DNA from 4 places in the Duganella sp. Root198D2 genome. Region 4 is predicted to be linked to each of the others. Evidence: predicted binding sites of a transcription regulator. Region 4 holds the regulator's gene; each other region holds the start of a gene.

Region 1 (7,450 bases), on a different contig from region 4:
CTGCGCAGCATCGCACCTTCGGCCAAGATCATTTTCACTTCGCGCGAAAAAGCGCTGGAGCAGCTGAATGCCAAGAGCGGCCTGTCCGACGTGGTTGCCACGCTGGGCGAGAATCCCCTGCCGGACAGCTATGTAGTCAAACTGAATGCCTTCCAGAACGCCGCGGAAGGCAGCCAGATCGACAGCATCGCCGACCAGATGCGCGCCCTGCCGGGCGTGGAATCGGTGCAGGTGGATTCGGCCTGGGTAAAGCGGCTGGCCGCCCTGCTGGGCATCCTGCGCCTGGCCCTGCTGCTGCTGGCCGCCACCCTGGCCACGGTAGTGGTGGCAGTGGTGTTCAACACCATCCGCCTGCAGGTGATGACCCAGCGTGAGGAAATCCTGGTCTCCAAACTGATCGGGGCCAGCGACAGCTTCATCCACCGCCCCTTCTATTACACCGGCGCCCTGCTCGGCCTGTGCGCCGGCGGCGTAGCCCTGGGCGGCGTGGCACTGGCCCTGCAGCCACTCAACCGCGCCATTGCAGATTTCGCAAGACTGTACGCCTCGGAATTCCAGCTGGTTCCGCTGGACCCGATGGGCACTGCCGGCCTGCTCGCCCTGTCCGCCGGGCTCGGCCTGGTCGGCGCCCTACTCTGCGTCCAGCGTCACCTGTCGCGTTTAAATTGAAAGTCGGGGTCAGCTCCGGCAATCGGACATTTTGCTACGCAAAATGTCCGATTGCCGGAGCTGACCAGCTGACCCCGACTTTCAAATTCTTCGTGCGTATCCGCACCGAGCCGCTCCGTTCCCCGCCTTATCCTGACTTTGATCCAGCGCAAGGAATCGCGCTCTGGCGATAGTGTTTTTGCTATCAGAGCCATAAAATCCCTGCGATTGGCACTCACCAGGGGAGAGTGCTAATATATGTTCAGAACGGCATGATAGAGGTTAAGAATCATTTAAGTTCTGTCGTGCATGCTGGTAACTCTGAAAAGCATTCCCTTCAAGCGAGGATAGATAAGATGACCGCAACAAACGCACTGGTACCTGCCGGCAGCAACGCGCTGACCCTTGGCTTCAGCGGGAGCCTGGGCAACTTGGACGCTTACATCTCGGCTGTCAATCGCCTGCCTATGCTGACCCACGAGGAAGAAGTGGCGCTCGGCAAGAGCCTGAAGGAAAAGAACGATATCAAGGCGGCGGAAACGCTGGTCACCTCCCACCTGCGCCTGGTGGTGTCGATCGCGCGCGGCTACCTGGGCTATGGCCTGCCACACGGCGACCTGATCCAGGAAGGCAATATCGGCCTGATGAAGGCGGTCAAGCGCTTCGACCCGGACCAGGGCGTGCGCCTGGTGTCTTACGCCATGCACTGGATCAAGGCTGAAATCCACGAATACATCCTGAAGAACTGGCGCCTGGTCAAAGTGGCCACCACCAAGGCCCAGCGCAAGCTGTTCTTCAACCTGCGCAGCCACAAGCAGGGCCTGGATGCCATGTCGCCGAAGCAGATCGACGAACTGGCCAAGGCGCTGGACGTGAAGCGCGAAGAAGTGATCGAGATGGAAACGCGCCTGAGCGGCCGCGACATCGCCCTGGAAGCCCCTTCCGACGACGAAGACGACAAGTTTTCGCCGATCGCCTACCTGTCCTCCGACAATATGGAGCCGACCAAGGTGCTGGAAGCGGAACAGGTGGTGCGCCTGCAGTCCGAGGGCCTGGAAACTGCCCTGTCCAAGCTCGATGCACGTTCGCGCCGTATCGTGGAAGCACGCTGGCTGGCCAACGACGATGGCTCGGGCGCCACGCTGCACACGCTGGCTGAAGAATTCGGCGTGTCGGCCGAACGCATCCGCCAGATCGAAGCGGCTGCCCTGAAAAAAATGAAAGGCTCGCTGGCCGCCTATATGTAAGCCAGGGCTGTCCTCGCCAAAAGCACCGATACCGCAAGGTTCGGTGCTTTTTTATTAACTGCGGAGTAAGCCTCTTAATGTCGGGAATTTTTACATTCCCTCATGCAACACCCGGTAAGTCCTTGAAATGACTGACTTTCAGTTTGTGGCATAACGATTGCTTAGTAACCCCTGAGCACACAAATCGAGGAGTCACCATGTTCACGAAACTGGCACTGGCTGCAATCTGCGCCCTGGCTGTTGGCTCCGCCGCCGCAGGCCCTACCAATAAACTAGGGCAAACCAGCGGTAACGCGTTGACTCTGACAGTTGGCAGCTCGATCGCCGCGGGGTGGAATCCCGACGGCGATTCAGTCTGGACTTTTGCCGACTGGATCCACGTCAAGGACCAGACCACGCTCTACGTCAAAGTAACGGCCGACACTACGTTCGACTTCAGCATCGCCCCGCCCAATGGCGGCTCGGTGCAGTCTTTCGACTTCGATTTCCTGCTCAACGATGTCTCGCAAGCGAAGACCAAGCCAAGCGGTTACGCAGCCTACTTCGATGACGTGACCTTGCTTGCCGGCCAGGTATATCGCTTCCGCCTGGATTCGCTGAACATCCACGATAACACCACCAATGTCGACTTCCTGGTCTTGGCCGGCAATTTCAATGCGCCAACCAATCCAACCGATCCGCTGCCAGACGATCCACCTGCTGACCCTGGCGACGACACGGTCCCTACAATCAGCGTCATTCCTGAACCAGTTTCCCTGGCACTGCTAGGCGTCGGGCTGATGGGCTTGGGGGTAGCCCGCCGTCGCCGCACAGAATAAGTTGTGAAAACCAACTATAAAAACTAGCGCCCCCTCGGGGCGCTTTTTTTGTCGGGAATATTTACACCCTTATTGTTGAGTGGACTCAACAGTGCAACGCGATCGTTTGCGATTTGCTAAGCTGTTCCCAGGCCAGAGGAGAACATCATGCAAGCTAGACTGATCTGTCTGGGCATGGCGGGCCTGGTCCTTGCCATTGCCACCGCCTGCGGCTCAACCCGCAGTACTGCTGAGGACGTAGCCAGCCGTCCCGCACCACGCACCAGCGCCAGCTACGTCCTGGCACAAGGGGAAATCGTCACGCTGGCCCCATCCGTGACGCTCAAACTCGAGCGCGTCAATGACAGCCGTTGTAAAAAGGGGGCAGTCTGCGTCTGGGCTGGCTATATCAGTTACAGCTTCGTGCTGGCTGATCAACAGGGCAGCACCAGCTTCGTGCTGGCCGAGGACATGCCAGGCGCCGGCAAAACGGTGACGCGCAATGGGCTGACCTTTACGCTGCTGGGGATGGAGCCGGCCGAAGCGCCTTCACTGAAGGCACCAGCGCCGGATTATCGGGTAAGCTTGCGGGTAACTATTTCCCAGCCAACATAGCTGCCCATGACGCCAAACGCCCTGCCCCGACGACTGACTTCCACCATCATCATTGCGCTGGCATTCGGCGTCCCGGCCTGGGCCAAGACCCCGGTTGCCAGCGGCACCGGCGGCGCCGTGGCGACCATCAGCGAACCGGCCTCGCAGGCCGCGCTGGCGATCCTGAACAAAGGCGGCAATGCGGTCGATGCGGCGGTGGCGGCAGCCGCCGCGCTGGGCGTGACCGATCCGTTCAGCTGCGGCATCGGCGGCGGCGGTTTCATGGTGATCTACCTGGCCAAGGAAAACCGCGTCATCACACTCGATCATCGCGAGGTGGCGCCGGCTTCCTTCCGCTCCAGCGCATTCGCGCCGGACGGCAAGGCGATGGATTTCGAGACCGCAGTCGCCAGCGGCATGGCGGTTGGCGTGCCGGGCACCGTGCGCGGCTGGCATGATGCCCTGGACCGCTATGGCACCATGTCGTTCAGGCAGGTGCTGGCGCCGGCCATCAAGGCGGCGCAGGATGGCTTCAAGGTGAACGACAACTTCGTCGCGCTGGTCAAAGAGAATGAGCAAAAGTTCGCGCTGTTCCCGGAGACCGCGGGGCGCTACATGCGGGACGGCAAGGCGCTGCCTGCCGGCACCTTGCTGCGCAATCCCGACCTGGCGAAGACTTACCGCCTGCTCTCCACCGGCGGCGTGAAAGCCTTCTATTCGGGCAAGCTGGCGCAGGCGATTGTCGACTCGGTCAACCGCCCGCCTGTCGCTGCGGGCGTTTCAGTCCGCGCGGGCCAGATGTCGCTGGCCGACCTGGCCAATTACGAAGCGCGCTGGCGGCAGCCGGTGCGCAGCACTTACCGCGGCTATGAACTGGTCGGCATGCCGTTGCCAAGCAGCGGCGGCGTGACGATTGCCGAAGCGCTCAATATCCTGGAAGGCTTCGACCTGAAATCCATGCCGCGCGAGAAGGCCGAGCACCTGTACCTGGAAGCGGCGCGGCTGGCCTTCGCCGACCGCAATGCCTACCTGGCGGATCCGGAATACGTCGACGCGCCGGTGGAGGGACTGCTCAGCAAGGACTACGCAGCGCGCCGCCGCGAACTGATCGATCCTACCCAGGCGCACTATTACGCGCAGCCCGGCGATCCTTACCTGTTCCAGCAAGACCCCAGCGTGCCACTGCGCCCCGCCGGCGCCGCCAAGGCCAGGCTGCTGTCGGAAAGCGCGCACACCACCCACCTGGCCGTATCGGACAAGGACGGCAATATCGTTGCCTACACCTTCACCATCGAGTCATGGGGCGGCAGCGGCATCACGGTGCCGGGCTACGGCTTCATCCTGAACAACGAGATGACGGACTTCGATTTCACCGGACCCCATCCGAACGTGCCGGAAGCGGGCAAACGGCCGCGCAGCAGCATGTCGCCGACTATCGCTTTCCGCAACGGCAAGCCGGCCTTCACCATCGGCAGCCCGGGCGGCTCCACCATCGTCACCACGGTGCTGCAGACCATCTTCAACCATATCGACCTGGGCATGGACATGCCGGCAGCGCTGGATGCACCGCGCATCTCGGAGCGCAATGGCCGGGCCACCTCCATCGAGCCGGGATTTGCCGGCAGCGCGCAAGCCCAAGCGCTGGAGCGTTTCGGCCAACGCTGGGACGCAGCGGCCGAGGAAATCGGCGCCGCCAATGCCATCGTCTTCCATCCCGATGGCAGCGTGACCGCGGTCAGCGAAGGCAGGCGCCATGGCACCGGCAGCGCGCTGGTGCAAAAGCGCGGGCACTGATCACCCGTGCCGTTCGCGGCTATCGGCCGGCGCCTCCGCGCGCTCGTTCAGGCCATAGTCGCGCACCACGCTGGCGATGCGCAGGCGGTAGTCCGCAAACAGCTTTTCGCGCCCGGCTTGCTGGGCGGCGCGGTGCGCTTCCACGCGGCGCCATTCCAGCACCGCGGCCTCGTCGCGGAAGAACGACAGCGACAGCATCTTTTCCGGGTTGGCCAGGCTCTGGAAGCGTTCGACGCTGATAAAACCATCGATCTGCTCCAGCGTTGGCTTCAGCCTGGCCGCGATATCCAGGTAGGCATCCTTGCGCCCTGCGGCGGGCGTCACTTCAAAAATCACTGCAATCATTGATGAAACTCCGGTATGCGCGCGTTGACCGATGCGCGGTAAGTCCAGCTTAGCTGCGGCAGCGGTTTGCTGCGCAGCGCTTCGATGCAGCCGGCAGCGATTTGCCGCGCCAGCTGTTGCCCAGGGCAGGCATGGCGGCCATGGCCAAAGCCGCGTTTCGCTTCGCCAAGCATGACCAGTATCGCCTGCCCCGCTGCGACTGTCGCGCCGCCGACAATGCAGCGCTCGGCGGCGAAACGGCGGGTGTTGATAATGGGCGGATCGGTTTCCATCACCTGCGCCACCAGCGCATTGGCGTCGCTGCCCGGCGCACCCTGCTGCATGGCGACCAGGCTGTTGCCAAGCAGGCCGGCAGTGGCTTCGTAGGTTTGCGACATCAGCCCGACCAAGTTGGCAAGGATGGCGTGGTCGTTCTGCCAGCCGGCTGCGGCAGCTTCCTGCGCGACATTCGCGGCCAGCGAAGCCTGCGGCGCCGCTTGCAACAGTTCGCGCATGGCGGCCAGCAGGCGCAGGCTCGCTGCGTGTGCCTGTTCAATTTGCCCGGCGCTGCTCAATGGCGACAGGCAGGCCACGAACTCGCCCATCCAGCGCGCCACCGCAGGCAACTGTTGGTCGGTGAAACCGAGCAGGCTGGCAACCGTACTGACAGGCGCTTCAAAAGCCCAGGCGCCGATCGAGCGCCCTTCCGCCAGCAGGCGTGCTGCAACCTCCCGTGCGCGCTGCTGCGCGGCCTCGCCGCCGGCGGCGCAAGCCAGTGCACGCTGCAAAACCAGCTTGGGCGCGGCATGGCGTTCGCCATCGTTCATGCGCACCAGCGCGCCGAACACCTCGCCGGCGCTGCCGCCCGCAATCGCAGCGGGCACAGCTTCTGCCTGCGGCCGCACGCGCAAGGCAGGATGGCTGAGCACTTCTTCCACCAGCGCGGCGCCGGCTGCGATCCACAATCCCCGCCCTGCATCCCATTCCAGATTCTGCATTCCGTTTCTCCGGCAACGTTCAAGAAATTGCAGTATGCTGAAAAAAGCACAACGACAATTCGCCCTGCATCGAAATATGGATTCCAAGCTTGCCAACATTGCCGGCGCCATCGCCGAACCCGCCCGCGCCCGCATGCTGTGCTCCCTGCTGGACGGACATGCCCGCACCGCCACGGAGCTGTCCGTTGTAGCCGAAGTAAGCCCCTCCACCGCCAGCGCCCACCTTGCACGCCTGAAGGATGAGCAATTGCTGGTGCAACTCGCGCAAGGCAAGCACCGCTACTACCAGCTCGCCAGCCAGGAAGTAGCCAGCGCGCTGGAAGCCTTGCTGGTGGTCGCCGGCCTGCCTCGCAGTGAGTTCAAGCCCAACACGCCGGACCGCCTGCGCAACGCGCGCACCTGCTACGACCACATGGCCGGCACGGTCGCAGTCAGCCTGCACGATCATTTCGCGGCACAGGGCTGGCTGGCGGAAGCCAGCGATGGATACGAGTTGAGCGCCGCGGGCGAGCAGCAATTCGCGCAGCTTGGGCTGGACCTGCCCGCCCTGCGCAAGATGCGGCGCCGTTTCGCCTGCCCTTGCCTGGACTGGAGCGAACGCAAGCCCCACCTCGGCGGGGCGCTCGGTGCGGCCCTGCTGCAACTGGCCCTGAAACGCGGCTGGGTCGAGCAGGACCTCGACAGCCGCGCGCTGCAAGTACCGCCCAAAGGGCAGCGCCAGATGCTGGCCGCCTTCGGTCTAAGCAGCGCTTAAGGTTTTGATAAGATGATGCAGTTTCCTGAACCAAGATGGAGACACCGGTCGTGAAAAAACTCATACGTGAAAACAAGGGCTTCATCGTCTTCCTGCTGACGCTGGGCGTGTTCCGCACCGCCATCGCCGACTGGAACCCGATTCCGTCCGCCTCCATGCACCCCAACCTGCTGGAAGGCGACGTGGTCTTCGTCAACCGCATCGCCTACGACCTGAAAGTGCCGCTGACCGATATCTCCGTCAGCCACCTTGGCGAACCGCAGCGCGGCGACGTGGTCACCTTCTTCTCCCCGG
Region 2 (7,450 bases), on a different contig from region 4:
CTGCGCCATGATGGTGCGGGTGCCGAGCTGGGTCAGGGTCTCGATGATGGAGCCCAGGTTCAGGCCATCGGCTTTCACGCGGAAGATGCCGGCGCCGCCCATGCCGTCCAGCGGCTTCAGGATCACGTCGCCGTGTTCGGCCTGGAAGTCGCGCAGGCGGGTCTCGTCGCTGGTGACCAGGGTCGGCGCGGTGAATTGCGAAAACTGGGCGATCGACAGCTTTTCATTGTGGTCGCGGATGGCCGAAGGCTTGTTGAAGACTTGCGCGCCCTGTTTCTCCGCCAGCTGCAGCAGGTAGGTGCCGTAGACGTATTCCATGTCGAACGGCGGATCCTTGCGCTGGATTACCGCGTCAAAGGCAGCCAGGCCGGTGTCTTCCGACGGTGCTGCCTTGTACCATTCGTGGGCATCGCCGGTCAGCTCGATGCGCGAGACGTGGGCCGTGACCTTGCCTTCCTTGAGCGCCATGTGGCGCTGCTGGAAGGCGTACACCTCATGCCCCCGGCGCGCCGCCTCGGCCATCATGGCGAAGGTGGAGTCCTTGTAGATCTTGAAGCTGGACAGCGGGTCGGCGAGGAAGGCGATTTTCATGGATTAGTCCAAAAATGTAACAACTGATTCTAGCCGATCTGCGCGACTGGCGTTCAGTACACCTCAGGATCCGGGTCGGTGCGCTCCATCTCCAGCGAAGCGGCCAGCAGGGCCAGCCGCGCCACTACGCCGTAGACATAGAAGCGGTTCGGCGCCGCCGTTCCCGGCTTCGCTTTCACATCCGGCACGGCATGCTGCTGCGCGAACGCCAGCGGCACGAATTGCGAGCCCGGCGCGTTCAGGTTCTGGTCCGGCCCCTTCTCGCCATGCACGCGGTAGAAGCCACCCACCACATACCGGTCAATCATATACACAACCGGCTCGGCAAACGCCTCCTTGATGCTCTCAAAGGTCGGCACCCCCTCCTGGATATTCAGGTCGGTCACCGCCTTGCCATCCTTGATCACGGTCATGCGCTTGCGCTGCTCTTCCGACAACTCTTTCAGCTCGGCCGCATCGCGGATCGTGATGACGCCCTTGCCGTAAGTACCGGCATCCGGCTTGATGATGACGAACGGCTTCTCCTTGATGCCGTATTCCTTGTATTTCTTGCGGATTTTGGCCAGCACCGCATCGACCGAGGCCGCCAGGCTTTCCTGTCCCTCGCCGGTGGTCAGGTCCACCGCGCCGCATTTGGCGTGGAAAGGATTGACCATCCAGGGATCTACGCCGATCAGCTTGCCGAACTTCTTGGCCACTTCGTCATAGGCATTGAAGTGGTTGGATTTGCGGCGGATTGCCCATCCGGCATGCAATGGCGGCAACAGGCTTTGCTCGTGCAGGTTGGTCAGGATGTCTGGAATGCCGGCCGACAGGTCGTTATTCAGCAAAATGGTGCACGGATCGAAATCCTTGAGACCCAGGCGGCGGCCATTCGGCGAACGCACCAGCGGTTCTACCACCAGCATATTGCCGTCAGGCAGCGCCAGCGGCGTCGGCTGGGTCACCGATGGATCCAGCGAGCCGAAACGGACATTCAGGCCGGTCTGGCGGAAAATCTGCATCAGGCGCGCGACGCCCTGGAAGTAAGTCGGATGACGCGGCTTGATTTCCGGGATCAGCAACAGGTTGCGCGCATCCGGACAGTATTTATCGATCGCCGCCATCGCCGCCTGTACCGACAGCGGCAGCATTTCGTTGGCCAGGTAATGGAAGCCGCCAGGGAACAGGTTGGCATCCACCGGGGCCAGCTTATAGCCGGCATTGCGCAAGTCCACCGAAGCGTAGAACGGCGGCGTATGTTCCTGCCACTCGAGGCGGAACCACCGTTCAATAGCTGGGGTCGCGGCAATGATCTTTTCTTCAAGATCCAGTAACGGCCCGGTCAGGGCCGTGACGAGATGGGGAACCATGTGACTTCCTTGCGGGTTGGTATTTGCAGACTCTCCATTTTGGGGCAAAACCGCCAATTAAAAGATAGTTTGGAACAAAAAAAAGCCCCCGAAGGGGGCGTGCGCGGGGGCGTCAGGGGTCTGGCGCCGACAGAGACATGGCGCAGCTGCTTCTGTCGGTGCCCGGCCCCACGGTTCCAAGCTACTACGTTAAGCGTGGTAAGCCGATTCGCCGTGGCTGGTGATGTCCAGGCCTTCGCGTTCTTCTTCTTCCGGCACGCGCAGGCCAATCACGATGTCGACCAGCTTGTAAGCCACGAAGGCAACAACAGCCGACCACACGATGGTGACGCCGACAGCAGTCGCCTGGGTAAGCACCTGGCCGCTGATCGAGTACTCAGCGCTTGCCTTGTTGGCAACGTAGTCAAATACACCCTGGCCGCCCAAAGATGGTGCAGCGAACACACCAGTCAGGATCGCGCCCAGGATACCGCCCACGCCATGCACGCCGAACACGTCCAGCGAGTCGTCCGCGCCGATCAGGCGCTTCAGGCCATTCACGCCCCACAGGCAGATGATGCCCGCCAGCAGGCCGATCGCCAGTGCACCCATCGGGCCGACAAAACCGCAAGCCGGGGTGATCGCCACCAGGCCCGCCACCGCGCCGGACGCGCCGCCCAGCATGGAAGGCTTGCCCTTGAAGATCCACTCACCGAATACCCACGACACGGTGGCGCAGGCAGTTGCCAGCAAGGTATTGACGAAGGCCAATGCAGCGATGTCGCCAGCTTCCAGCGCCGAACCGGCGTTGAAGCCGAACCAGCCCACCCACAGCAGCGATGCGCCGATCATGGTCATGGTCAGCGAGTGCGGAGCCATGGAGTCGCGGCCGTAGCCAACGCGCTTGCCGATCATGATAGCGCCCACCAGGCCGGCAACAGCGGCATTGATGTGCACCACGGTACCGCCGGCGAAGTCCAACGCGCCCTTCTGGAAGATCCATCCTGCCTTGGCGGTTTCGCTTGCCAGGGTCTCGGCATTGGTGATCACGTCAGGGCCGGTCCAGAACCAGACCATGTGGGCGATCGGCAGGTAGCTGAAGGTAAACCACAGCACCATGAAGGCCAGCACGGCGGAGAAACGCACGCGTTCTGCAAACGCACCGACGATCAGGCCGCAGGTAATGGCTGCAAAAGTGCCCTGAAAGGCAACGTAAATGAACTCAGGGATCACTACGCCCTTGCTGAAAGTCGCAGCCACCGAGAAGCCCTTGGCCGGATCGTAAATGCCGGACAGCAGCGAACGGCTGAAGCCACCGAAGAAGGCATTGCCCTCGGTGAAGGCAATCGAATAGCCGTACAGGCACCACAGCACGATGATCAGCGCGAACACGAAGAACACCTGCAGCAGCACGGACAGCATGTTCTTGGAGCGTACCAGGCCGCCGTAGAACAGGGCCAGGCCGGGAATGGTCATCATGATCACCAGCAGGGTGGCCACGAACATCCAGGCGGTGTCGCCCTTCTGCGCAACCGGGGCCGGCGCGGCGGCCGGAGCCGCGGCAGCGGCAGCAGGAGCGGCGGCATCAGCCGGCGCAACAGCAGGAGCAGCCGCGGAGGCGGCAGCGGTAGCAGCGGCAGCCGGCGCTTCGGCCGGCTTGGCATCTTGAGCCAGCACAGGCAATGCTGCGCTGAACGCCAACAGGACAGTCACCCCCGCCAGCCATTTCTTAATGGTCTTTTGCATCACGGTTCCCCTTACAGTGCTTCGTTGCCGGTTTCGCCGGTACGGATACGGATTACTTGTTCCAGCGACGAGACGAAAATCTTGCCGTCGCCAATCTTGCCGGTGCGCGCGGCATTCTCGATCGCCTCGATAGCCTGGTCGACGATGGCATCGTCGACCGCCGCCTCGATCTTGGTCTTTGGCAGGAAGTCGACCACATATTCCGCGCCGCGATACAGCTCGGTGTGACCTTTCTGGCGGCCGAAGCCTTTGACTTCGGTCACCGTAATACCTTGCACGTTAATCGCCGACAGGGCTTCACGCACCTCGTCGAGCTTGAACGGCTTGATAATGGCGGTAATCATTTTCATACTGGTGCCTCTTCAGAAGGTTTTGGACAAGGTCAGCACTGCGCCAGCCTTACCTAGTTTCTTGCCATTTGGTCCGAGATAATTTTCGGTATTGGTATCGATGTAGGCCAGCGCCAGCGAGGCAAAGCCCAGGTCCTTGGTCACGCCAACCTTCCAGTCGGTGTAGCTGTAGAAGCTGGAGTTCTCCACCTTCTGGCGCCCCACGTGCAGGTTCAGCACATAGCCATCACCCAGGTCCTGGTTGACTGAGGCATCGATATAAGTACTGTGCTTGCTGTCGGCAAAGCCGAACAGGTTGCTCAGCGAATGCGAGTACTTGAGGGTAGCCGGGCCATAGCCAACCTGGCCATACAGTTCGCGGGTATTGGCGCTTGGATGCAGTTCATTGGATGGATAGACATAGGCCAGGAAACCAACGTCATAGCTGACGCCAGGCGCGATTTCACCGCGCTTGCCGCCATACAGGTCCAGTTCAACGGAAGCATCACCGCCGCCATCCTTGATCCACTTGATGGTGGAGGCCCAGGCACCTGCATAGAAACCGGTCGGATTGTTGACCCAGTCGGCGCCGCCTTGCAGCGCCGGTTTCAGGCGGGTTTGCGAGATACCACGGTAGCGGTAGTCGCTGGTCAGGGCCGCGTTATAGCTGAACTCATTATCAGGCTTCGCCTCCGGTGCGGCATCGGCCGCTTGGGCCAGGCCGGTTCCCATCGTTGCCATTGCCAGCGCGACTGCAACGGTGAGGCCCAGCTTCTTGCTCTTATGAATCATGGCGATTTCCTTTTGAGTGAACTTTTATTGCGGTTTAAAATTCAGTCTGAAACGACAGCTTTCTTGCTTAGTAGCAGATTGCGTGCCAGCCAAAATTCGTGCGCGAATTGATATAAGGACAGCTTTCCGCACCATTTAAAGCCAAAGCCGCACCGTCGTGGTGCATAAACTCACACATCGGAAAGAAAAACATGGACATGAACGCCTTCTTCAACGACTTGCAACAGAAGGTCAACCAGGTCATCGAAAACTCGCCAGCCAAAGACATTGAAAAGAACGTCAAGGCGATGATGACCCAGGGCTTTGCCAAGCTGGACCTGGTGACCCGCGAGGAATTCGACATCCAGGCCCAGATGCTGGCCAAGGCCCGCGCCAAGCTGGAACTGCTGGAATCGCGCCTGGCTGAGCTGGAAGCCAAGCTGGCCGACAAGTAAGCCCCTTGCGCTAGCGCAAACGAGCGGTGGCGCCCCGGGCCTACGATGTGCTGTCGTAGACCGGGAGGCCACCATGAGCATCGCAGTCATTAAAAGCCGCGCGCTGGCCGGCATGCAGGCTCCGGAAGTCAGTGTCGAAGTCCACCTCGCCAACGGCTTGCCCGCGTTCGCCATCGTCGGCCTGGCCGACACCGAAGTGAAGGAATCGCGCGACCGGGTCCGCGCCGCCATCACCAATGCCGGGTTCGAACTGCCGCAGCACCGCATCACTGTCAACCTGGCCCCGGCCGACCTGCCCAAGGAATCCGGCCGTTTCGACCTGCCGATCGCCATCGGCATCCTGGCCGCGTCCGGCCAGATTCCTTCGTCCACCCTGGAACAATTCGAGTTCGCCGGCGAGCTGTCGCTGACTGGGGAGCTGCGTCCGATCCGCGGCGCGCTAGCGATGACTTACGCCATGCAGCGCTCCGCCGGCGGCGCCGGCCGCGGCTTCATTCTCCCCAGCGCCAATGCCGACGAAGCCGCGCTGGTCACAGGTGCCCGCATCTACCCCGCCGCCACGCTGCTGCAGGTATGCGCCCATTTCGGCCTGGATCCCGACGGCAGCTTCGCCCTTCCGCGCCATGTGGCCCAGCCCCTGCCCCTGCCGCCGTCGATTCCCGACTTCGCCGACGTCAAAGGCCAGATCTTCGCCAAGCGTGCGATGGAGGTTGCAGCCGCAGGACGCCATTCGGTCCTGCTGGTCGGCCCGCCCGGCGCCGGCAAGACCATGCTGGCCACCCGCTTCGCCGGCCTGCTGCCGTTGATGACGGACGATGAGGCGCTGGAAGCCGCCGCCGTACAATCTTTGATCAGCGGCTTCACCGTCGAAGGCTGGAAGGTGCGCCCCTTCCGCTCCCCGCACCACACCTCGTCCGGCGCGGCGCTGGTCGGTGGCGGCAGCGTGCCGCGCCCCGGCGAGATTTCGCTGGCCCATTGCGGCGTGCTTTTCCTCGACGAGTTGCCGGAGTTTGATCGCCGCGTGCTGGAAGTGCTGCGCGAGCCGCTCGAATCCGGCCGCGTCACTATCGCCCGCGCCACCCGGCACGCCGACTTCCCTGCCCGCTTCCAGCTGATTGCAGCCATGAACCCGTGCCCATGCGGATACCTTGGCCATCCTGCAGGCCTTTGCCAATGCACGCCCGACCAGATCCTGCGCTACCAGAACCGCGTTTCGGGCCCCTTGCTTGACCGCATCGACATGCAAATCGAAGTTGGCCCCGTTCCGCCCGACATCCTGCAAGCGGACGCAGTGGGTGAGCTGTCCGAAACAATTGCCGCGCGCGTGCACGCTGCCTTCGAGCGCCAGATCGCCCGCCAGGGGAAAACCAACCAACAGCTGACGCCGCGCGAAATCGACCGATTCTGCAAGCCGGATGCCAGCGGCCAAGCCGTCTTGCGCGCAGCCATGCACAAGCTGCATTGGTCGGCCCGCGCCTACCACCGCGTGCTCCGCGTGGCCCGCACTGTGGCCGACCTGGATGGCCAGAAGCAAATCGGCGGCAAGCACGTCTCTGAAGCGATCAACTTGCGCCGCGCCCTTCGGCAACTCTAAGTTTCAAATGTAATTCCGCGTAAATACGTGGTTTGGGTGGCGCGTTCTTCGCTAGAATTGCCGCCACCATGACCACCCAATACCGTTACTCGCGCTACTGCGCCGTACCTATCCTGATCCTCCTGTGCTGCGGCAGCGCCGCCGCCCAAACCCAGACCTCCCAGCCAGCCAAGGCCGCAGCCACGCCAGCAAGCGTAAAAAAAGATGTCCCGCCTGAGACTGGCAACATCACCAGCGTGACGGTGGCAGCGGAGCGCCCGACCAACCGTATCGACCGTCAGGTCTACGACGTGAAATCCGATACGTCCAGCAGCAACGGCTCCGCTGCCGACGCGCTGAACAACGTCCCTTCCGTGAACGTCGATCCGGACGGCTCGCTGACCCTGCGCGGCAGCAGCAATGTGCAGGTCTACGTCGACGGCAAGCCTTCGGCCATGCTGCAAGGCGATAACCGCGGCCCGGCGCTGCAGTCGATTCCCGCCGATGACCTCGAGTCGGTGGAGGTGATCAACAACCCCGGCGCGCAATTCGGCAACGAAGGCGGCGGCGGCCCGATCATCAACCTGGTCATGAAGCGCTCGCGCAAGCCGGGCGGCTTTGGCGTGGCCAATGCCAACTACGGTACGGCAGGCC
Region 3 (7,450 bases), on a different contig from region 4:
GCGAAGCGACGATCAATCGCTTCAACGCCTGGTACGGCGAGCCTGAGCTGACGCAGAACACCTTCTTCGCCAATGCCGGCTATAACCTGGCCGGCGGCGTCAAGCTGTATGGCTGGACCAGCTACCAGGACCGCGATGCGCGCTCGGGCGGCTTCTTCCGCCGTGCGATCCAGGACAACAATACGATCCAGATTTATCCGGATGGCTTCCTGCCGATCATCGCGCCGGCGGTGGAAGACTTCAGCGCGGCCTTCGGCGCGACCTGGAGCGCCGGCGCGTGGGAGATGGATACCTCCCTCACCTACGGCGAAAACCGGATGGACTTCACCATCGAGAACACGCTGAACCGTTCCCTTGGCCCGAGCTCCAAAACCGCCTTCGACGCGGGCGGCTTCAAGTACGACCAGCTCACCTTCAACCTGTCGGCCGTGCGCCAGTTCGAAGTGGGCCTGTCTTCGCCGCTCAACCTGGCAATTGGTGCGGAAGCGCGGCGTGAAGGCTACGCCCTGCATGCCGGCGAACCGGATTCCTGGCGCAATGGCGGCGTGCTGCTGCCGAACGGGCAGCCGACGGCGTCCGGCTCGCAGGTGTTCCCTGGCTTCCGTCCGAGCGACGAATCGGATGCCAACCGCAAAGCCTACTCGGTGTTTGCCGACGTGGAAGCGAACGTGACGGAGAACCTGCTGGCATCGGCCGCGGTGCGCGGTGAGCATTACTCCGACTTCGGCAACAACTGGTCGGGCAAGCTGGCGGCGCGCTACAACTTTTCGCCGTCGTTTGCCCTGCGCGGTTCGGCGCAGAACGGCTTCCGCGCGCCGTCGCCGCAACAGCAGTTCTTCACCTCCACGGCGACCAACTTCGTCGGCGGGGTACCGTTCGATATCACCACCTTCAAGCCGAGCGATCCGGCTGCGATCGCGTTGGGCGCCAAACCGCTCGATGCAGAGAAGTCGACCAACTTCTCGCTTGGCGCCGTCGGCAAGATGGGCAAGGCCAGCCTGACGGTGGATGCGTTCCAGATCAAGATCCGCGACCGCATCGTGCTGTCGGAGAACCTGCTGCAGACCAATGTGCGCGACTACCTGGCCTCGCAAGGCTTTATCGGCGTTGGCGGCGGACGCTTCTTCATCAACGGCGTGAACACCACGACGCGTGGTGTGGACGTGGTGGCGAACTATCCATGGAACGCCGGTAACGTGGGCAAGTTTGACTTCACGCTGGCGGGCAACTACACCAAGACCGAAGTGACCAAGGTGCCGGTGACCGCGCAGTTGGCTGCGCTGAATCCTGCGCCGCCGCTGTTTGATCGCGTCAATGTGCTGACCTTCGAGCATGGCACGCCGCAGACCAAATTTACGGCCAGTGTGAACCATACGCTGGGCAACTGGAGCGGTACCTTCCGCGCCACGCGCTACGGCAAGGTGCTGCAGCCGGACGCCAACCCGGCACGCGATCACTGGATGACGCCGAAGACTTTGGTGGACGTCGAAGGTCGCTACAAGATCACGCAGCGCCTGACTGCCGCGGTGGGTGCCGAGAACCTGTTCGACCAATATCCGGACCCGTATCCGGCGCTGTTGAACGGCACCGGCAATGCACCGTATTCCAACTACTCGCCGTTCGGCCGCTCCGGCCGCTTTGTGTACGCCCGTTTGAACTACGCGCTTTAACCTGTCTTAACCCGGTTTTACAGTTGAGCAGATTTTTTACAAGAGCGTAATACTGCGATACAAAAAGCGGGGTTTTGGATAACCGGCTGTTACACCGGCCTGCGACGATGGGCATCGACGATATTGAACTATCCCGATGCCCATTTCATTTGTTCGCGGCGCGCTGTCGCTGGCCGCCATCTTCCTGTTTTGCCTGAGCTACTGGATCCACCGGTACTTCGGGCAGGTCGACATCCACCAGATCGCCTATCACCTGGACTTCGGCCTCGATCTTGCGAGGACTTCCGACCCGGTATTTGCCAAGCGATTCGTACGCTGGTGCGTGATCGCGCCACTGCTGTTCTTTGTGCTGCTGCGCTGGCTGCAGAGCCGCCTGGCACAGCGGCAGCAGCGCCTGCTGCCACCTTTGCTGCTTGCCGCCGCCATCGGTTTCTGGCTGTGGGACGTATCGGCCTTCAAGTATCTGGAAGCGAACTTCGGTGCCGACTACTTCGGTGCGAACTATGTGCCGCCAGCTTCGGTTGCCCTGCACGAGCAAAAGGCGAAAAACCTGGTGCTGATCTACGTCGAGAGCCTGGAGTCAGGCTATGCCGACCGCAACGCTTTCGGACGCGACTTGCTTGCGCCGCTGACCGCACTGCACGGCACCAGCTTTCCCGACTACGAGCAGGCGCCCGGCACCAGCTGGACCATCGCTGCGATGGTCGCCACCCAATGCGCAGTGCCGCTGGAACGGGTGTCGATTTTCGACGGCAATACGCAAGGACAGATGATGGAGTCCTTCCTCGGCAAGGCGGTGTGCCTGAGCGACCTGCTGGCCCAGCGCGGCTACCGCAACGTGTTCATGGGCGGCGCCGCATCGAGCTTTGCGGGCAAGGATAAATTCCTGCGCCAGCACCACTACCACGAGGTTTACGGCAAGGATGAATGGCTGCAGCGCGGCGCCGGCGAAAGCACGATGAATGGCTGGGGCTTGTACGATGCCGATTTGTTCCGCCAGGCGAAGGCAAGGCTGCGCGACCTGGCGGCCTCGAAACAGAAGTTCAACCTGTCGCTGCTGACGGTCGATACCCACGAGCCGGCCGGCATGCTGTCGGCACAGTGCGCGCAGCAGGGCTATGCGGATAAATTCGACGGCATCGTGTCCTGCACCGCGGCAGCGGTGGCGGACTTCGTGCGCTATGCGGAGCGCAGCGGCTACCTGGAGAACACCAATGTGGTGATTGTCGGCGACCACCTGTCGCGCAAGAATCCGCTATCGCCGCAGCTGGCGCAGATGCCGCGCCGGACCATCTTCAATACTTTCCTGGCCCACGAGGCAGCGGTGCCCAACCGTGCGCAGTTGCTGCATTTCGACCTGTTGCCATCCATCCTCGAATTCATCGGCTACCAGGTGCCGGGCGGCCGCCTGGGCCTGGGCTACAGCGGCTTCAACGCGCACCGTCCATTGCCGCCGCCCGAGCGGCTGGCGGCAATGGAGCGCGACCTGCTGAATCGATCGCGCGAATACCTGGCCCTGTGGGATGGGCGCAAGTGAATCAGGCGCCGGCCCAGGGCAGGCCGGCCTTGCACCAGCCGCCCACCGTCTTGCGATGGCCGTCGGCGTTCTTGTCGCCTTCAAAGCCTTCCAGGATATCGTAGCACTGGGTATAGCCGGCTTCGGTCGCCGCCTTGGCCGCGTGGCGCGAACGCACGCCCGAACGGCACAGGAAGACGAGCACCGTGTCCTTGCCCGGCACCGCCGCTGCCAGCTGTCCCAGGAAGTCCGGGTTCGGCGTACCGCCCGGATACACGTTCCACTGCGCCGCAAGGTGCTGCCCGGCCGGAATCGCCACCCGTCCCACCCAATCGCGCTCGGCATTGGTCCGCACATCGACCAGGCGCACATGCGGGTCGCATTTCAGCAGTTCGTATGCCTCATGCGGGGTCACTGCACCGGCGTAGGGCAGGGAAGTGTCGCGTTTGCGTGCACGGTCGAGGATTTCGGAATTGGAACTCATGGTTTTTCCTTTATGATGACTGCACCACAACGATGCATTTGCATTAATTGGTGCAATATTGCACCACCATGGTGCAATGATCGGCAAGCGCACCCGCCTGGTGCGTCTTTTCGCGTGCCGGTAGTAGGGAATTGGCTGGCATGATATCTGCTTAATGTACCACCAGCGTTCGCCGCACCCAAGAGGTCGCGGCAGTTTTTTCACTTAGGAGATATGTAATGGCACTGACCGCCGCAGATGTTCTGAAGATGGTACAAGAGCACGAAGTCAAGTTCGTGGACTTCCGTTTCGCCGATACCCGTGGCAAGGAACAGCACGTAACCGTGCCTGTGTCCCATTTCGACATCGACAAATTTGAATCGGGCCACGCTTTCGACGGTTCTTCCATCGCCGGCTGGAAAGGCATTGAAGCTTCGGACATGATCCTGCTGCCGGATCCATCGACCGCCAATATCGACCCATTCTTCGAAGAAACCACCCTCTTCATGCAGTGCGACGTGATTGAACCGTCGGACGGCAAGGGCTACGACCGCGACCCGCGCTCCATCGCCAAGCGCGCTGAAGCCTACCTGAAATCCTCCGGCCTGGGCGACACCGCCTACTTCGGCCCTGAGCCGGAATTCTTCATCTTCGACTCCGTGAAGTGGAAGATCGACATGTCCGGCGCCATGGTCAAGATCGACTCCGACGAAGCTTCCTGGTCGACCGACAAGGACATCGATGGCGGCAACTCCGGCCACCGTCCAACCGTCAAGGGCGGCTACTTCCCGGTGCCTCCGGTCGACTCCTTCCAGGACATGCGTTCCGAAATGTGCCTGATCCTGGAATCGATGGGCATTCCGGTTGAAGTGCACCACCACGAAGTGGCTGGCGCTGGCCAGAACGAAATCGGCACCAAGTTCTCGACCCTGGTCGAGCGCGCCGACTGGACCCAGAACCTGAAATACATCGTCTGGAACGTCGCTCACTCCTACGGCAAGACTGCGACCTTCATGCCTAAGCCTATCGTTGGCGACAACGGCTCCGGCATGCACGTGCACCAGTCGATCTGGAAAGACGGCAAGAACCTGTTCGCTGGCGACGGCTATGCCGGCCTGTCCGATTTCGCCCTGTACTACATCGGCGGCATCATCAAACACGCCAAGGCACTGAACGCGATCACCAACCCGGGCACCAACTCGTACAAGCGCCTGGTGCCAGGCTACGAAGCGCCAGTGAAACTGGCTTACTCGGCGCGTAACCGTTCGGCTTCGATCCGTATTCCACACGTGGCCAATCCAAAAGGCCGCCGTATCGAAACCCGCTTCCCGGACCCGCTGGCCAACCCATACCTGTGCTTCGCAGCACTGATGATGGCCGGCCTGGACGGCGTGCAGAACAAGATCCACCCAGGCGAAGCAGCGTCCAAAGACCTGTACCACCTGCCGCCGGAAGAAGATGCACTGATCCCAACCGTCTGCGCATCGCTGGAAGAAGCGCTGGATCACCTGAACAAAGACCGTGAGTTCCTGACCCGCGGCGGCGTGTTCACCGATTCGATGATCGATGCCTACATCGAACTGAAGATGACCGAAGTCACCCGCATGCGCATGACCACTCACCCGGTCGAGTTCGACATGTACTACTCCCTGTAACCAGGGCTCGACTGCCGGAATTGCCTGGCAGTCAACAAATACGCGAGGTCAGCCAGCTGCTTTCCTCGCGTTTTTTTTCGGATGTTGTATAGTCGGGGCATGAACACTCGCACTCTCGTATTACATGGGCTGGCGCTGCTGGCCGTGAGTGGCGCAGCGCAGGCGCAGCAAATTTTTCTCTGCGTGGATGCCGATGGCCGCAAGGAACTGACCGATAGCCGCAAGGGAAAGAACTGCAAGATGCTGGACCTGCCTGGCGCCGCGATACCCGCGCCTGCCGGAGCGCGCCGCGGCTCCACGCCGTCCGCACCTGCCGTAGCGCCAGCCAATTTCCCCCGCGTTGAAAGCTCGGAGCAGAAAGCCCGCGATGCCGACCGCCGCGCCATCCTGACCGATGAGCTCAACACCGAAAACCGTAAGCTGGCGGATTTGCGCAAGGAATTCAACAACGGCGAGCCCGAACGCCGGGCCGACGAGCGCAATGCGGCCAAGTACCAGGAGCGCGTCGCTGGCCTGAAGGACAGCATCGCGCGTGCGGAATCGAACGTGGAAGCGCTGAAGCGCGAGCTTTCCAATATCAAATGATCCCAGACAGCCCTGCCAGTATCCGGCCCGCTGAACTGGCAGGACTGGACCTGCTGGCATCGGCCGTTGTCATCGTCGATGGCGGCGGCCATATCCTGTACCTCAACGCCGCCGGCGAGAACCTGCTCGAATCGTCGCTGAAAGCATTGGCGCGGCAAGCGCTGGGCGGCCTGTTCGCGGCGCCGCTGGAACTGGAAAACATTATCGCGCAGGCGCGCGATCACAAGTTTTCCGATGTACGGCAAGAGCTGGTGCTGGAGCGCGCCGGGCGCGAAGCGCTGCATGTGCACATCATCGCCAGCGCGCTGGACGAGCCGGATGGCGCGGTAATGATCGAGCTGCGCGAAATCGTGCAGCAGATGAAGCAGGACCGCGAAGAGCGCCTGATGGACCAGAGCCAGGTCAACAAGGAGCTGATCCGCAACCTGGCGCACGAGATCAAGAACCCCCTGGGCGGCATCCGCGGCGCGGCGCAGCTGCTGGAAATGGAGCTGCCGCCGCTGCACCTGACGCAGCTGCGCGAATACACCCAGGTCATCATCAAGGAAGCGGACCGCCTGCAAACGCTGGTGGACCGCCTGCTGGCGCCGCACCGCCGGCCGCATATCGTGGGCGACGTCAATATCCACGAAGTGCTGGAGCGGGTGCGCAGCCTGATCCTGGCCGAGTTCCCGGTCGGGCTCACCATCCGCCGCGATTACGACGCCTCCCTGCCCGAATTCCGCGGCGACAAGGAGCAGTTGATCCAGACGGTACTCAACATCGCCCATAATGCGGCCCAGGCGCTGGCATCGCGTATCGAACAGGGCGACGCCGAGATCGTTTTCCGTACCCGCGTGGCACGCCAGATGACGCTGGCGAAGGTGCGTTATGCGCTGGCATTAGATTTGCATATCATCGATAACGGACCGGGCATCCCGCCCCAGATCCGCGACCGTATCTTCTACCCGCTGGTGTCGGGCAGGGATGGCGGCAGCGGCCTGGGGTTGACGCTGGCGCAAACCTTCGTGCAGCAGCACATGGGGGTTATCGAATGCGAAAGCAGGCCTGGTCAAACGGACTTCAGAATCTTATTGCCTTTGCCTTGATCGGATTAAATGAAACCAATCTGGATAGTTGACGACGACGAATCGATCCGCTGGGTGCTTGAGAAAGCACTGGCGCGGGAGAACCTCGCAACGCGCAGCTTTGCCAATGCGCGCGATGCGGTCGCCGCGCTGGAACATGAGACACCGCAGGTGCTGGTGTCGGACATCCGCATGCCGGGCGACTCCGGCCTCGACTTGCTGCAACTGGTGAAGCAGCGCCATCCCGGCCTGCCGGTGATCATCATTACCGCCTTCTCCGACCTGGATTCCGCCGTGGCGGCCTTCCAGGGCGGGGCCTTTGAATACCTGGCCAAGCCGTTCGACATCGACAAGGCGGTGGAGCTGATCCGCCGTGCGCTGGACGAGAGCCTGCGTGAATCGAGCATCGAATCCGGGCCGGCCGACACGCCGGAAATCCTGGGCCAGGCGCCGGCCATGCAGGAAGTGTTCCGCGCCATCGGCCGCCTGTCGCA
Region 4 (7,450 bases):
GTGACGCCGGAAGACGTGGTAATTGCCATTTCCTATTCCGGCGAAGCGGCTGAGCTGATGGCCATCCTGCCCGTGGTCAAGCGCATGGGCGGCCACGTGATTGCCATGACCGGCAAGCCCCAGTCGAGCCTGGCCAAGCTGGCCGACGTGCACCTGGACGTGTCAGTGGCCAAGGAAGCCTGCCCGATGAACCTGGCGCCGACCGCCTCCACCACCGTCACGCTGGCGCTGGGCGATGCGATTGCCGTGGCCCTGCTCGACCTGCGCGGCTTCAAGGAAGAAGATTTCGCCCGCTCCCACCCTGGTGGCGCATTGGGACGCCGCCTGCTGACGCATGTGCGCGACGTGATGCGCAAGGACGGCGCCATCCCGGCCGTGGGCATGGAGACGCGCCTGCCGGACGCGCTGCTGGAAATCACCCAGAAGGGCATGGGCATGACCGCCATCGTCGATGCCGGCAACAAGCCGGTCGGCGTATTCACCGACGGCGACCTGCGCCGCATGATCGAGAAGGTGCAGGACTTCACCAAGGTCGTGATCAAGGACGTGATGCACCTGAACCCGCGCAGCATCGGCCCCGACCAGCTGGCAGTGGATGCGGTGGCGGTGATGGAAGAATTCCGCATCAACCAGATGCTGGTGGTGGATCACGACGGCACGCTGGTTGGCGCGCTGCATATCCACGACCTGACCCGCGCCAAGGTGATCTGATGGCGTTCAAACGCGAAGACCTCGTGGCCCGCGCAGCCAAGGTGCGCCTCTTCATCTTCGACGTGGACGGCGTGCTGACCGATGGCAGCCTGACCTACGGCGCCGACGGTGAAATGGTCAAAACCTTCAACGTGCACGACGGCCTGGGCATCAAGCTGCTGCAGGAAGCCGGCATCAAGACCGCAATCATCAGCGCGCGGCGCACGCCGATCGTGCTGGCGCGCGCCAAGGACCTGGGCATCGATTACGTGCACCAGGGCGGCCACGACAAACTGACACCGTTCAAGGCCCTGTTGGCCGAACTGGCCCTGGCCGAAGAACAGGTCGCCTTCATCGGCGACGACGTGGTCGACTTGCCGCTGTTGAGCCGCGTAGGCTTCGCAGTCAGCGTGCCGAATGGCCGCCAGGAAGCGCAGCAGCGGTCCCACTACATCACTGAAGCTGCGGGTGGCCGCGGCGCGGTGCGCGAGGCCTGCGAATTCGTGCTGCGTGCAACGGGCAGCTATGACCGCGTGATGGCGCAGTTCCTGGTGTAAGGGAGCCGGCAATGCGTAACCAGAGGATCGCCCACCGCTTCCGCCTTTCGCTCGGCATGATTTTCGTGCTGCTGGCGGCGCTCGGCAGCTTCTACCTGCTCGAGTTGCTGAACCGTGCGGACGAACAGATGCAGGCCGATAAACGTTTGAACGAGCCGGACTACATCATCCATAACTTCTCTTTCGTGCGCATGTCGAAAGATGGCAAGCCGAGCTATATCATCGCCGGCGACAAGCTGACGCATCGCCCGATCGACGATTCGTCCGAGGTCGACAACCCGCGTGTGCGCAGCCTGGCCGGCGGGAAGCCGCCAATGGAGATCGTGGCAAAAACGGCGCGCGTGGAAGACGCCAACAGCCGCGTCACCCTGAACGGCAACGTCACCATCGACCGCGCCGCCGCGCCGGACGCGCAACTGCTGCACCTGGAATCGGACAAGCTGGTGATCTTCCCGGACGAAGACCGCATGGAAACCGACCAGCCGGTGAAGCTGCGCCTGGGGAATACCACCGCCTCGGCCAACAGCATGCGCGCCAACAATGCGACGCGCGAAATGCATCTGGCCGGCAATGGCACGCTGCAGCTTCCCCCCAGGGCTGCAGACCAATAACTGAGGAATGACTATGAAACGACTACTCTTGTCGGCAGCATTGCTGCTGGGAGTCGCGGCTCCGGCGCTGGCCGAGAAAGCCGACTCTTACAAGCCGACCAATATCAGCTATGGCTCGATGGATATCGACGACGTCAAGCAGGTCACCATCCTGCTGGGCGGCGTCAAGCTGACGCGCGGCACGCTGACCATGACGGCGGAGCGCGCCTACGTCAAGCAGACGCCGGAAGGCTACCAGCAGGTGACCCTGTTCGGCGACGGCAAGAAAGCCACCTTCCGCCAGAAGCGCGACGGTGCCGGCGACCAGTGGGTGGAAGGCGATGCCGACCGTATCGAATACGAAGAACAGGTTGAGCTGGTGAAGATGTTCAACAAGGCCACCATCCGCCGCCTGGAAGGCGGCAAGCAGAACGATGAAGTGCAGGGCGAGTTCATCTCCTACGACAGCCGCAAGGAGTTCTTCAGCGTGCGCAATACCGCGAGCGGCGAGAGCAAGCCGGGCGGCGGCCGCGGCACCATGGTGATCCAGCCGACCCGCACCGAACCGCCGGCAACGCCGCCAGCGGCTCAGCCAACCACCCCGCCAGCGGAGAAGAAGTAAGCATGCAAGCAAATACCTGCGCCAGCACGCTGGTCGTGCGCGGCCTCCAGAAAACCTATGGCAAGCGCCAGGTGGTGCACGACGTTTCGCTGCAAGTCGATTGCGGCGAAGTGGTGGGGCTGCTCGGCCCTAATGGCGCCGGCAAGACCACGTCGTTCTACATGATCGTGGGCCTGGTGGCCTCCGATGCCGGCACCATCGATATCGGCGGCACCGACGTATCGAGCCTGCCGATCCACAAACGCGCCACGCTGGGCCTGTCCTACCTGCCGCAGGAAGCTTCGGTTTTCCGCAAGATGACGGTGGAGGAAAATATCCGTGCCGTACTGGAAATCCAGAAGGTCGACGGCAAGCCGCTGCCCAAGGCCGAGATCAACCAGCGCCTGGAAGCGCTGCTGGCTGACTTGCAGATCGAGAAGCTGCGCGAAAACCCGGCCTTGTCCCTGTCCGGTGGCGAGCGCCGCCGCGTGGAAATTGCCCGCGCCCTGGCGACCAACCCGCGCTTCGTGCTGCTGGACGAGCCGTTTGCCGGCGTCGACCCGATCGCCGTGATCGAAATCCAACGTATTGTGCGTTTCCTGAAGGAGCGCAATATCGGCGTCCTGATCACAGACCATAATGTGCGGGAGACCCTCGGCATTTGCGACCGCGCCTACATCATCAACCAAGGCGCCGTGCTGGCTTCGGGCCGCCCGGACGACATCATTGCCAACGAATCCGTACGCCGTGTCTACCTCGGCGAACACTTCCGCATGTAAGCGAGGCCATGAAACAAACACTGCAACTGCGAACCTCGCAACACCTGGCGCTGACGCCGCAGCTGCAACAATCCATCCGCCTGCTGCAGCTGTCCACGCTGGAGCTGCACCAGGAGTTGGAACAGCTGCTTGGCGACAATCCCATGCTGGAGCGCCTCGACGATCCGCTCGACCACTCGGTACGCCTGCTGGCCGATGGCGCCATCAGCCAGGGCAACGGCAATGGCACCGAAGCGCCCGCCGCGCCCGCCCCTGAAGGCGGGCAAGGCGAGGGCGGCGACGCCCCGGCTGCCGCTGCCGACGGCGAAGGTTATGAAGGCGGCGACAGCGAAAATGCCGGCAACGGCAGCGACGACGGCGACTGGAGCTCCAGCTCCGGCAGCAAATCCGCCGACGACGAAGACAGCCGCCCGCAGCTGGAAGCTTCCGGCTGCACCCTGCGTGAACACCTGCTGGAGCAGATGCGCGTCACCGTGCAGGAGCCGCGCGACCGCGCGCTGATGGAACTGATCATCGACGCGCTGGACGACAACGGCTACCTGGAAGAAGCGCTGGAAGAAATCCACGAGCGCCTGCCGCCCGAACTGGAAATCGAGCTGGACGACCTGCGCTGCAGCCTGGTGCTGCTGCAAAGTTTCGACCCCGCCGGCGTCGCGGCACGCAATGCCTCCGAATGCCTGGCGCTGCAGATCAAGCGCATGCCCGGCGTGCCGCTGGTGACGCGCCGCATGGCGCTGACCATCGTCGAGAAGCACCTGACCTGGTTCGCCCAGCGCGAGTTCACCAAGCTGAAGAAAGCCCTCGACTGCGACGACGAAGACTTGCGTGAAGCACAGTGCGTGATCCGCCAGTGCAACCCGCATCCGGGTGCCGAATTCGCGTCTGGCGAGTCCGACTACGTGGTGCCGGACGTGATCGTGAAGAAGGGCCGCAGCGGCTGGCTGGTCACACTGAATAACGACGTGGTGCCGCGCCTGCGCGTGAACGCGCTGTACGCCAACCTGCTCAAGCAAGGCAAGAGCGAATCGCAGATGAATGGCCAGCTGCAGGAAGCCAAGTGGCTGATCAAGAATATGCGCCAGCGTTTCGACACGATCCTGCGCGTTGCGGAAGCGATAGTAGAAAGACAAAAGAACTTTTTCAGTCATGGCGCAGTGGCCATGAGACCCCTTGTGTTGCGTGAAATTGCTGATACACTGGGACTACACGAGAGCACTATTTCTCGCGTAACAACTCAAAAATATATGCTCACCCCACATGGCATGTTTGAGTTGAAATATTTCTTTGGTAGCCACGTCGCGACCGAAGCTGGGGGTGAAGCTTCTTCGACAGCGATACGGGCACTGATCGTGCAATTGACAGGAGCAGAAGACCCGAAAAATCCTTTATCCGACAGTAAGATTGCGGACATGCTGGGAGAACAAGGCATGGTGATTGCGCGACGGACTGTTGCCAAATATCGAGAAGCGTTGAAAATCCCTCCGGTAAGCCTCCGCAAATCTTTGTAGTGCAGTGCATGGGTTCCTCTGTGCGTTTCGGCGTGCACGAACTCGAGAGCGACATCATCTTTAGGAGTGTGTATGAATCTCACCATCAGTGGACATCATGTCGAAGTGACCCCAGCCATCCGCGAGTACGTGCAGAACAAGCTGGAACGCGTCAAGCGCCATTTCGATCAAGTAATTGATATTGCTGTCATCCTGACTGTAGATAACCTCACCGAGAAAGAGAAGCGCCAGAAAGCGGAAATCAACCTGCGCATGTCTGGCAAAACCGTGTACGTCGAAAGCCTGTCGCAAGACCTCTACGCCGCCATCGACACCCTGATTGATAAACTGGATCGCCAGGTCATGAAATACAAAGACCGCGTGCAGAACCACAATCATGCGGCCATCAAGCATTTCCCGGATACGTACGAAGCACCACCCACCGCCGTGTAAAGGAGCGGCCGTGTAGCACACCAAAGGGCGCAATTGGCGCCCTTTTTTGCGGCCAGTGTGCGTTAAAATATTTGCATGAGCGAACACGTCCACACCCATCTCTCCAACGGTACCGGCTTTATCACGCTGGACCGCCCGAAGGCCCTCAATTCACTCTCCCTCGACATGGTGCGCGCGATGACGCAGGCGCTGCTTGCGTGGCGCGACGATGCGTCCGTGGCGGCAGTCGTGTTGCGCAGCAGCAGCGAGCGCGCGCTGTGCGCGGGCGGCGACATCCGCTTCTTCCACGACGTCGGCCGCGCCAACACGCAAGGCGACAGCGCACTGCTGGAAGACTTCTTCACCGAAGAATATGCGCTAAACCATTTAATCCATTTCTATCCCAAGCCATATGTGGCGCTGATGGACGGTGTGGTGATGGGCGGCGGCATGGGCATCGCACAGGGCGGGCCTGACTGCGGCGTGCGCATCGTCACCGGCCGCACCAAGATGGCGATGCCGGAAGTGAATATCGGCCTGTTCCCGGATGTAGGCGGCAGCCATTTCCTGTCGCATGCGCCGGGGCAGCTTGGCATGTGGCTGGGCCTCACCGGCCTGACGGTCGGCGCTGCCGATGCGCTGTACCTCGACCTGGCTGATTACTTCGTGCCGGAGACGGAACTGGCCGGTCTGGCCGCGCTGCTCGAATCCACGCCCGGCAAATCGCTGCGCGACGCGATTGCCGTTTATGCCGGCCCGCATAACGCCTTCGCCGGCGACAGCGAGCTGGAAGAGCAGCGCGCTTTGATCGACAAGCATTTCTCGGCAGGCTCGGTGCCGGCCATCATGCAATCGCTGCGCGGCGACAGTACGCCATTCGCGCAGAAATCGCTGAAGGCAATGGAGCTGCGCTCGCCGCTGATGATGAGCGTGACCCACGAACTGCTGAAGCGCGGTGCAGCGCTAGGGGTGCCAGACTGCTTGCGCATGGAACGCAATCTGGTGCGCCGCAACTTCGAGCATGGCGAAATTTTCGAAGGCGTGCGGGCGCTGGTGATCGACAAGGACAACCAGCCGAAGTGGAATCCCGCGACCCTGGCCGAAGTTACGCCCGCAATGGTGGAGCGCTTCTTCGAGCCATGCTGGCCGGCCTGGGCGCACCCCCTGCGGCATCTCGCATGAGGGAGTTGGACCGGATCGACCGCAGCATCCTCAATATCCTGCAAGAGGATGCCAGTACGCCGCTGCGAGAGATCGCCGAGCGCGTGCATTCATCGGTCGCAACCTGCCAGCGCCGCATCGAAAGGCTGCGTAGCGACGGCGTGCTGGTGAAGGCCGTCGCGCTGGTCGACCGCGCATTGGCCGGGCGGCCGCTGACGGTGTTCGTGTCGGTCGAACTGGAGAAGCAGAATACCGACATCCTCAAGCAGTTCGAGCATCGCATGCGCTCCGAGCCCGAGGTGATGTCCTGCTACGAGGTGGCGGGCGAATTCGACTTCCACCTGATCGTCACGGTGGAATCGATGGAGGAATACAGCGCCTTCACGCGCCGCGTCTTCACCTCCCACCACAATGTCATCAACGTGAAGAGCCTGTTCGCCATGAACTGCTCGAAGTTCGAGACCAAGCTGACGCTTTGATTTTTGGGGCAGGGCCGGCTTAAGTCATGGAAGTTCAAATGGGAAACCATCTTGAGTTAATGAGGGATAGGGCGAGCACGTTTCCAGCAGTAGGGGACATGTCGGCAATTCGCACTGCGCGGATTTGGCATTGCAGGTATCGCAGCCTGACGCCGATTTCCGGCATGATCAATGTTGAAGAGCTTGTGATTGGCACTTGGCCGGATTCACCGCATGAAGTACTGAGCAGAATGTCGCGGCTTCGCTATTTATCAAAGTCTGTACCAGGTCTGTCATTTGGACAGCTAGCGCTCTCACTTGAGAAATATCAAGACACGAATTTCGCCAATTTCTTGCATTGAGATTAGTCAAAGATTCGGTGCTGATGTCCAAATGACAGACCTGGCACTGGCTTGTGGCACTGGCTAGCGAAGTTCGAGACCAACCTGCCGCTCTGACGCTAGGCCGGATTGCGTTTGGCTACCTCAAGCGAATAACAAAAATCATTGCAGCCAAATTCAACGGCTTTAAAGAGCTTGTCGAGCGCCGCTTCATATCCCCAGACCAATAGATAGGCAGCGATCAGCGTCAATGCCATTATTGCAAGGGTCCAAAGGCTCGACGCTATTCCCGCCATTGTGGACTGGGAGGGTTCCAGGACCTTTGAAAACGTATAAATGAAGCTTGCCCAAATG

Evidence for each region. Region 4 encodes sigma-54, which starts transcription at its own class of promoters, with help from an activator protein. Its sites were predicted from a motif close to TGGCANGNAANCTGCTTT; they were not measured.
Region 1: a site for sigma-54 is predicted at 2,042-2,059, ahead of ASE26_RS31150 (PEP-CTERM sorting domain-containing protein). Genes of this name have one in related genera too.
Region 2: a site for sigma-54 is predicted at 4,860-4,877, ahead of ASE26_RS16150 (TorF family putative porin). Genes of this name have one in related genera too.
Region 3: a site for sigma-54 is predicted at 3,807-3,824, ahead of glnA (type I glutamate--ammonia ligase). Genes of this name have one in related genera too.

What each region holds. Positions count from the first base shown of each region.
Region 1 is NZ_LMIC01000002.1:480,794-488,243, forward strand. It holds gene ftsX (permease-like cell division protein FtsX) at 1-669, shown strand, start outside; gene rpoH (RNA polymerase sigma factor RpoH) at 1,005-1,895, shown strand; gene ASE26_RS31150 (PEP-CTERM sorting domain-containing protein) at 2,093-2,713, shown strand; gene ASE26_RS04975 (hypothetical protein) at 2,861-3,307, shown strand; gene ggt (gamma-glutamyltransferase) at 3,314-5,080, shown strand; gene ASE26_RS04985 (antibiotic biosynthesis monooxygenase) at 5,081-5,425, opposite strand; gene ASE26_RS04990 (cytochrome P450) at 5,422-6,402, opposite strand; gene ASE26_RS04995 (helix-turn-helix transcriptional regulator) at 6,479-7,156, shown strand; gene lepB (signal peptidase I) at 7,207-7,450, shown strand, end outside.
Region 2 is NZ_LMIC01000016.1:59,301-66,750, forward strand. It holds gene gshB (glutathione synthase) at 1-591, opposite strand, end outside; gene gshA (glutamate--cysteine ligase) at 645-1,943, opposite strand; gene ASE26_RS16140 (ammonium transporter) at 2,133-3,668, opposite strand; gene ASE26_RS16145 (P-II family nitrogen regulator) at 3,680-4,018, opposite strand; gene ASE26_RS16150 (TorF family putative porin) at 4,031-4,789, opposite strand; gene ASE26_RS16155 (accessory factor UbiK family protein) at 4,981-5,223, shown strand; gene ASE26_RS16160 (YifB family Mg chelatase-like AAA ATPase) at 5,297-6,817, shown strand; gene ASE26_RS16165 (TonB-dependent receptor domain-containing protein) at 6,886-7,450, shown strand, end outside.
Region 3 is NZ_LMIC01000002.1:269,311-276,760, reverse strand. It holds gene ASE26_RS04025 (TonB-dependent siderophore receptor) at 1-1,670, shown strand, start outside; gene ASE26_RS04020 (sulfatase-like hydrolase/transferase) at 1,807-3,207, shown strand; gene ASE26_RS04015 (rhodanese-like domain-containing protein) at 3,209-3,670, opposite strand; gene glnA (type I glutamate--ammonia ligase) at 3,889-5,304, shown strand; gene ASE26_RS04005 (DUF4124 domain-containing protein) at 5,404-5,889, shown strand; gene glnL (nitrogen regulation protein NR(II)) at 5,886-6,977, shown strand; gene ntrC (nitrogen regulation protein NR(I)) at 6,987-7,450, shown strand, end outside.
Region 4 is NZ_LMIC01000049.1:90,582-98,031, forward strand. It holds gene ASE26_RS25865 (SIS domain-containing protein) at 1-711, shown strand, start outside; gene ASE26_RS25870 (HAD family hydrolase) at 711-1,247, shown strand; gene lptC (LPS export ABC transporter periplasmic protein LptC) at 1,259-1,858, shown strand; gene lptA (lipopolysaccharide transport periplasmic protein LptA) at 1,872-2,459, shown strand; gene lptB (LPS export ABC transporter ATP-binding protein) at 2,462-3,217, shown strand; gene ASE26_RS25890 (RNA polymerase factor sigma-54) at 3,226-4,725, shown strand; gene hpf (ribosome hibernation-promoting factor, HPF/YfiA family) at 4,798-5,157, shown strand; gene ASE26_RS25900 (enoyl-CoA hydratase/isomerase family protein) at 5,233-6,318, shown strand; gene ASE26_RS25905 (Lrp/AsnC family transcriptional regulator) at 6,315-6,776, shown strand; gene ASE26_RS30970 (hypothetical protein) at 6,875-7,117, shown strand; gene ASE26_RS25910 (hypothetical protein) at 7,216-7,450, opposite strand, start outside.